DNA from 2 places in the Dehalogenimonas alkenigignens genome. Region 2 is predicted to be linked to the other one. Evidence: a T-box and tRNA genes for the amino acid it is inferred to sense, from the RefSeq annotation. Region 2 holds a T-box; the other holds one or more tRNA genes.

Region 1 (3,917 bases), 930 kb from region 2:
TCTGATTAGATTCAAACAAATAGCAGCCGAAAAGCTTAAGCAAAGAACAGGTGGTGTCTTCGTCGACGCCAACTTCAATCCTATCGAAGATGCTCCAACAGTCGAAGAAGGAGTCAAGCTCGTTGCTACCAACGTCTTGGAACTAGCCTATTCCAGGTCTATAGATCGGGTATTTGGGATTAAACCCCGGCTCATGGAGAAGATTGAAGAACGTATCCAGTTAGATACCCGTAACGGCGAAGTTCGCCTGGGTCCAGGACACACTCTGGCGGTTTGCCCAAGACAAGAGGAGGCGTGTCGCAGTTCGATTCTTTCGGTTTTGGAAGAATTGCCCACAACACCCGAAGCTAAAAAAATTGCATCGTCCTGGGACGAACTCGCCGCCGCTAAAACGCAACTTGATGAGGCGCTTCAGGAGATAAAACTCAGCCTGTTGATTACCGGTCAGTGCCGGATTTGTAAAAGACTTAAGGGATAATAAAAGAGGCTGCTATGAAAGTAGTTCTTTACGCGAGGGTATCATCAGAAAAACAGGACACTGATCTGTCGCTGACAGCTCAGTTGAAAGCATTGAGGGCTTTTGCTAAAGCCAAGGGTTATGAGATCTACAGAGAGTTTGTCGATGAGGCTGAAACCGGCCGCACCACCTCCCGTCCAGCATTTAAGGAGATGATATCGATTGCCAGACGCCAAAGCAAACCATTTCAGATGGTTCTTGTTTGGAAATACTCGAGGTTCGCCAGGTCCCGGGAAGATTCCATAATATTCAAAACCCTGTTGCGTAAAAACGGGGTTCAGGTTGTCTCCATCAACGAGCCCTCAGAAGACACTCCTGTAGGCAGGCTCATGGAAGCAATTATCGAAAGCCTCGACGAATTTTACTCCGACAACTTGGGCGAAGAGGTTACCCGAGGGATGAGGGAAAGCGCCTCTAGAGGCTTTTATCTTTCCTATAGGGCGCCCTATGGATATTCCAAGGTTAGGGTAACCGATGGCGGCAAGGTCAGGACCAGGTTGGAACTGAACGCCGCTCAAGTGCCGATAGTCAAGTTCATCTTCGAATCAGTGGTCTCAAGTAAGGGTGTCGTGGACGTGGTGAGGGAATTAAACGCAAAAGGTGTCCCCAGCGCTAAAGGCAAGAACTGGACTAAGGGCACCATTTATTCCATGCTAACCAATGAGATTTACACAGGAACGGTAGTGTGGGGTCGACACAGTAAACGCGGTGTTGAGCCGGTTAGGGTGCCCGGCGCTTGCCCTGCCATAATCGACATGGAAACGTTCGATGTAACCCAAAGGATGTTGGCATCGAGAGCGCCGAAAGTTGTTCACCCCAGAGTTGTGTCCAGTCGATTCCTGTTAAGCGGTCTGGCAAGATGCGGCTATTGCGGTCGCGCCCTCACCGGGCAGGAAGCCAAGAGCGGCAAGTTTGCATATTACGTCTGTGGCAGCCTAACTAAAAAGGGAGCCGGATCCTGTGACTGCAAATACCTGAGTGTGCCGAAGTTTGAAAAAGCTGTCATTGACGAAATCAGGAAATCAATCCTTACCCAGGACAACCTAATGGAGCTTGCCAAGGCAGCCAGTGAAGAGTGGAATGAGTCCCTGGCTGGTTTTAGGCAGGAGATAGATTCCATCGATGACGGCATTAAAGATACCCAATTGCGGCTATCTAACATCTACGATGCAATAGAATCAGGAAAGATTGAATTGTCTGATCTGGCGCTCCGGATCAAAGAACTCCGCATGCGCCAAGATAAGTTGATCGCACGAAAAGTTGAAATCGAAGCTCAATATTCCGAACATCGGTATGAGGCCTTGGATCCCGTTGAGATGGCGACCTACGTTGAGGATCTGAGATCATTACTTGAAGATGGTGAGATCTGCGAACGGAAAGCTTTCATTAAAGGCTTCGTTAAAGAAATCCGAGTCAAAGGTGATGAAGTTACCGTCGAATACACGCCTCCGTTACCTGACGGCAAGAGGGAAACGGTTCTGGCTATTGAAGGTCATGGTGGGCCATCTTGGTCTCGAACCAAGGACCTCGGTCTTATCAGGACCGCGCTCTAACCAGCTGAGCTAATGGCCCGGGGTGAAACAAGCGAGGTTAATTCTAACCCACGGCCGAGGCCAAAATCAAGCGCCGGCATACTGAAAAAGTCTGTAAAAACAGTTTCACCTTAACCCCTGGATAGCGGAAGGAAAAATTAGGCCAATCTTTACTCCGGCTTGCGCCGGAGACCGACCTAGGAGTGGAGAGCCGAAGCTCTCAAGCTCCCTAGAAAGGAGGTGATCCAGCCGCAGCTTCCGCTACGGCTACCTTGTTACGACTTCGTCCCAATTACCAGTCCCACCTTGGGCGACTGCCCCCCTTGCGGGTTAGCCTATCGACTTCAGGTGTTACCAGCTTTCATGACGTGACGGGCGGTGTGTACAAGGCCCGAGAACGTATTCAACGCGCTATGCTGACACGCGTTTACTAGCAACTCCGACTTCACGCAGGCGGGTTTCAGCCTGCGATCCGAACTGAGGGCGGTTTTGGGGATTAGCTCCCGGTCACCCGGTGGCAACCCATTGTGCCGCCCATTGTAGCGTGTGTGTAGCCCAAGGCATAAAGGCCATGCTGACTTGACGTCATCCCCACCTTCCTCCCCGTTTTGCGAGGCAGTATCGCCAGAGAATATAACTGGCAATAAGGGTTGCGCTCGTTGCAGGACTTAACCATACACCTCACGGCACGAGCTGACGACAGCCATGCAGCACCTGTGATAGCTCCTGATTTGACAGGTCGTTCCCCTTTCGGTTCACTACTTCTAACATGTCAAGCCTTGGTGAGGTTCTTCGTGTAGCATCGAATTAAACCACACGCTCCGCTGCTTGTGCGGGCCCCCGTCAATTCCTTTGAGTTTTAGTCTTGCGACCGTACTCCCCAGGCGGGGTACTTAAAGCGTTAGCTTCGGCACAGAGAGGGTCGATACTCCCTATACCTAGTACCCATAGTTTAAGGCGTGGACTACCAGGGTATCTAATCCTGTTCGCTCCCCACGCTTTCGGGCCTCAGTGTCAGTTTCAGCCTGGAAAATCGCCTTCGCCTCTGGTGTTCCTCCCGATATCTACGCATTTCACCACTACACCGGGAATTCCATTTTCCCCTGCTGTACTCAAGTCCAACAGTATCGGATGACCCCTCCCAGTTGAGCCGGGAGATTTCACATCCGACTTGAAAGACCACCTACGCCCACTTTACGCCCAATAAATCCGGATAACGCTCGCCTCCTACGTATTACCGCGGCTGCTGGCACGTAGTTAGCCGAGACTTATTCCTCAGGTACCGTCATTATTCTTCCCTGAGAAAAGAGGTTTACAACCCGAAGGCCGTCATCCCTCACGCGGCGTCGCTGGGTCAGGCTTTCGCCCATTGCCCAAGATTCCTTGCTGCTGCCTCCCGTAGGAGTCTGGGCCGTGTCTCAGTCCCAGTGTGGCTGACCATCCTCTCAGACCAGCTACCGATCATCGCCTTGGTAGGCCGTTACCCCACCAACTAGCTAATCGGAGACAAGCCCCTCCTCAAGCACCTTGCGGTTTTAGTGATCCTTCTTGTGAAAGAGCACCACATGCGGTATTAGCACTTCTTTCGAAGTGTTATCCCCCACTTAAGGGCAGGTTACTTATCCATTACTCACCCGTTTGCCACTGTCCCTTGCGGGACCGTGCGACTTGCATGCATAAGGCGCGCCGCTAGCGTTCATCCTGAGCCAGGATCAAACTCTCCAGGCTATTTAAACGAATTTACGCTGCAATAAAATTGGCTTTTCCTTCCGCTATCCAGTTGTTAAGGTGCTCCGTCAATCGCTGACGAATTGAAATAATATCATAGCCGTATAATCAGTGTCAAGACCTGGAATTGTGCCCCCCGA
Region 2 (3,917 bases):
CAAAAAAGGAGTATGTGTTCCACAAGGTGGACATAAACGACCGGGTAACTTCACCGACCAGTTTTTCCGAAAAACGCCGGGTATTTCCGGCCGGCGAAGCCGTCAATAAATACCACCGCACCGCATCGGCGCCGTGTTTATTGATCACCGTCTCCGGAAGGACGACGTTTCCCCGGGTCTTGCTCATTTTCTCCCCTTTTTCGTCAAGTATGAGCCCGAGGGAAATAACGTTCTTAAAACATGGCTGGCCAAAAAGTAAGGTCGAAAGGGCATGCAGGCTGTAAAACCAGCCGCGGGTCTGGTCAATACCTTCGCAGATGAAGTCGGCCGGAAATCGCCCGTCCTCAAAAATGGAGCGGCTGTCGGGATCAAATGGGTAATGCTGCTGGGCTACCGGCATGGCGCCGGAGTCAAACCAGCAGTCGATGACATCCGTCACCCGACGCATCCGGCCGCCGCATTTTTGACAATCGTAAGCTATCTCGTCAACAAACGGGCGGTGCAGGTCCAGGGGCTCAGGAAAGCCGGTGAATCCCGGTTTAGATCTGAGTTCGTCAACCCCGCCGATACAGTCAGAAGCCTGGCATGTGTCACAGCGCCATACCGGTACAGGGGTGCCCCAGTAACGTTCTCTCGAAAAAGCCCAGTCGACGTTGTTCTGCAGCCAGTCGCCAAAGCGGCCCCGTTTGATATGCTCAGGGTACCAGTTGATCCTCTCGTTGTTTTCAATCAGGTCCGCCTTGCGCGCGGTGGTGCGGATATACCAGCTTTGTTTGGCAAAGTACAGAAGGGGCGTGGCGCAGCGCCAGCAGAACGGGTAAGTATGGTGGATTTTTTCATCCTTTTGAATCAGGTGGCGGTCTTTCAGGGCGCGTGTTATTAGCGGATCTGCCGCTTTCACGAATTTGCCGGCGCCCGGATAAGAGCCGGTTATCTTGCCCTGAAGATCGACATGATGAATAAAATAGAGCCCGTGCTTGACACCTGACTCATAGTCCACTTCGCCGTATGCCGGAGCGGTATGAACAATTCCGGTACCGTCCTCCATCGACACGTAATCGGTGGCGATAACCGGATAAAATATCTCACCCGGCTCTGCTGCCGTCATGCCCGTCGGGGACAATCGGTAGACAGGCACCCCACTGTCAAAAGGGTCGAATAGTGGTTGATATTGCAGCCCCACCAGATGGCAGCCTGATACCCGCCCAGCCTGGTGGGCATTATGAAGACCGTTTGCTTCAAGTCTTTCCGTTGCTAAAACCAGGTATTCTTCCCCCATATCCAGGACTGCGTACTCCGCGGTACCGCAGACGGCCAGCGCGGTGTTAGCCGGCAGCGTCCAGGGCGTCGTTGTCCAAGCGAGCAGCGAGAAAGGCTTGTCGGTGAACGCGGCGAGAGGGCCAGCCATCCCGGCTGGTTCGATTTTGAATTTCACATATACAGACGGGTCCTCGGTGTTCTCCTCATACCCGAGGGCAACTTCGTGCGAGGATAGCGATGTACCGCAGCGGGGACAATGAGGGGTAACTTTATGCCCCTGATAAACGAGTCCCTTATCCCACAACTGTTTTACCACCCACCACCCGGTTTCGATATACTCATTGTTCATGGTTATGTAGGCATGTTCCAGATCGACCCAGTAGCCGACGCGCTCGGTCAATCGGTTCCAGTCTTCGACATACTTGAAGACGCTTTCCCGGCACTTCTTGTTGAATTCAGCGATACCGAAACGCTCGATGTCAGTCTTACTCTTAAAACCGAGAGCTTTCTCAACCTCGAGTTCCACCGGCAGTCCATGGGTATCCCATCCGCCGATGCGGGGTGCATAATACCCTTTCATGGTTTTATAGCGCGGCATGACGTCTTTGAAAACACGCGACAGGACATGATGAATGCCGGGTCTGCCGTTAGCCGTAGGCGGACCCTCGTACAGGGTAAAGCGTTTCCGCCCGCTCCGGTTTTCAACCGAGCGTTTAAAAATATCCCGAGCCGTCCAAAGCTTTAGGATCTTTTCTTCGATTTCTGGAAAGCTGACCCGGCTGCTCACTGGTAAAAACATTGCGCCTCCTTATAAAAAACAAATCCCGCCCATAAGGGACGGGATTAACCGCGGTACCACCCTTGTTCCCCGATGAATCGGGGCGCTCATTCTGGCACAACCATGCCATGCCAGGATAACGGCTGGCACCCGCCCAAAACTAATCACCCAGACACACCGGATTTTCGCCTGGAAGCTCGGGAGGGATTTTCCGCCCTATTTCCAGCCTGCTCGCACCGTATCAGGCTCGCTGATGGAAAGCGCCGGGCTTACTCTTCTCCGTCAAAGCTGTTAACAGGAAGCATATCACAGGATAAACCTGCGTTCAAGAAACAAGCCAAATGGATAACAACTGCTATTTCAAAGAGTCTTCCCGGGGGACAACAACGACCTTTCGCTCTTCCCCGAAACCGACGCTCTGAGTGGTCACTTCGGGATCACCGGCCAGCACCATGTGAATAATGCGCCTCTCAAAAGGCGGCATTGGGTCCAGCGAGTACGGCATCCGACGCTGGCGCACCTGCTCCGCCGTCCGCCGAGCTAAAACTTCAAGGGACTTAAAACGCCTTTGCCGGTAGCCGTTAACGTCCACCACGATAGGCAAATAGTCTCCAATACGTTGAGCCACCAGGATTCTTACCAGATACTGGAAATTTGCCAGGGTCTGACCGTGGCGGCCTATCAGCAGACCCAGGTCTTCGCCGAGGATATCGAAAACCATTCCCGATTCATTTCCCGTTTCTTCGGTGACCATCGCGTCAGGCAAGTATTCAACGCCGGCATCGAGGTCCATGCGGTCTATCAGATCTTGAATGATCCGGGTGGTAACGGCTACGGCATCGGCGGCACGGGTAGCCGATACGGGCGCCGCGGGTTGTCTGGTCCTGACCACGACAATGGCCTCTTCAGTTCGGATACCGAAAAGTCCGTGGCTACCTTCGTTTACGACGTCGATCTCCGCCTCTTCCCGGCTGATTTTTAGTCGTTCCAGGCCGCGGGCTACCGCCTCTTCCACCGTCCGCCCCCTTACCTCGATTTCCTTCATTCACAATCTCCTCAGCCTGTTCAACCACCACTTTAGGCGTGGCTGGTTCAGGTGATTTTTCATTTTTCAAAACACGGTCTTTGTATCCCCGATCCCGCTCCAACCTGCTCATTAAACCCTGAAACCAGGGCTTCAACTCGCCGGGACCGGTGGCGAAGAACTGGACCACAACCCTCAATATACTTGATGTCAGCCAGTACAGCGCCAGGCCGGCCGGGAAAGTGATCGAAATGAAGACAAACATCGCCGGCATCATGAAGAGCATCATTTTGCCCTGCGCCGCAACCTTTGGGTCCGCAGACTGCGGCGTGGTCATTTTCTGCTGTAATAGCATCACCGCGCCCACAAGAAGCGCCAGAATGTAATCCGGAGTGGAGAGGTCTATCCAAAGAAAGGTACTGTTCAGCGGGAGGGTCTCATAGACCACGGACCAGTCGTATAAATGCCTGGAAAGGCTCAGGAAATCTTCTGGCGTTACCGCTAACACCCTGATAATGGCCTGATACAAAGCGATCCAGATCGGCATCTGTATTACCATCGGGACAAGGCAGCCGGTGGCGCTGGCGCCGGACTCCCGCATCAGCTGCATCTGTTCCTGGGCTAGCTTTTGCCTGTCTTTGGCGTATTTCTTCTGAAGAGCCTGGAGTTTCGGCTGCAATTCCTGCATCGCCTTGGCCGCGCGCATTTGCTTCATCGTCAACGGATACATCACCGCGAAAATAACGGCGGTCAAAACGATAACCGTCAACCCGAAATTGTTGAAAAGGATACTGGAAAGCCAGATCATCCCGTTGATCAACGGGTCAAGAATAGTTAGATCCCAGATATCTCCAA

Evidence for each region. The T-box of region 2 lies ahead of ileS (isoleucine--tRNA ligase). A T-box ahead of a tRNA ligase gene usually reads a tRNA of that ligase, here a tRNA-Ile.
Region 1: it encodes a tRNA-Ile, which carries the amino acid that the T-box ahead of ileS (isoleucine--tRNA ligase) is inferred to sense. The anticodon was not compared.

The regions. Positions count from the first base shown of each region.
Region 1 covers NZ_KQ758903.1:257,547-261,463, forward strand. The annotation lists gene DEALK_RS01325 (hypothetical protein) at 1-478, shown strand, start outside; partial or broken gene DEALK_RS10200 (recombinase family protein) at 493-1,524, shown strand; tRNA gene DEALK_RS01330 (tRNA-Ile) at 2,013-2,089, opposite strand; rRNA gene DEALK_RS01335 (16S ribosomal RNA) at 2,283-3,777, opposite strand.
Region 2 covers NZ_KQ758903.1:1,189,797-1,193,713, reverse strand. The annotation lists gene ileS (isoleucine--tRNA ligase) at 1-2,059, opposite strand, end outside; T-box leader at 2,091-2,333, opposite strand; gene jag (RNA-binding cell elongation regulator Jag/EloR) at 2,394-3,083, opposite strand; gene DEALK_RS06285 (YidC/Oxa1 family membrane protein insertase) at 2,971-3,870, opposite strand.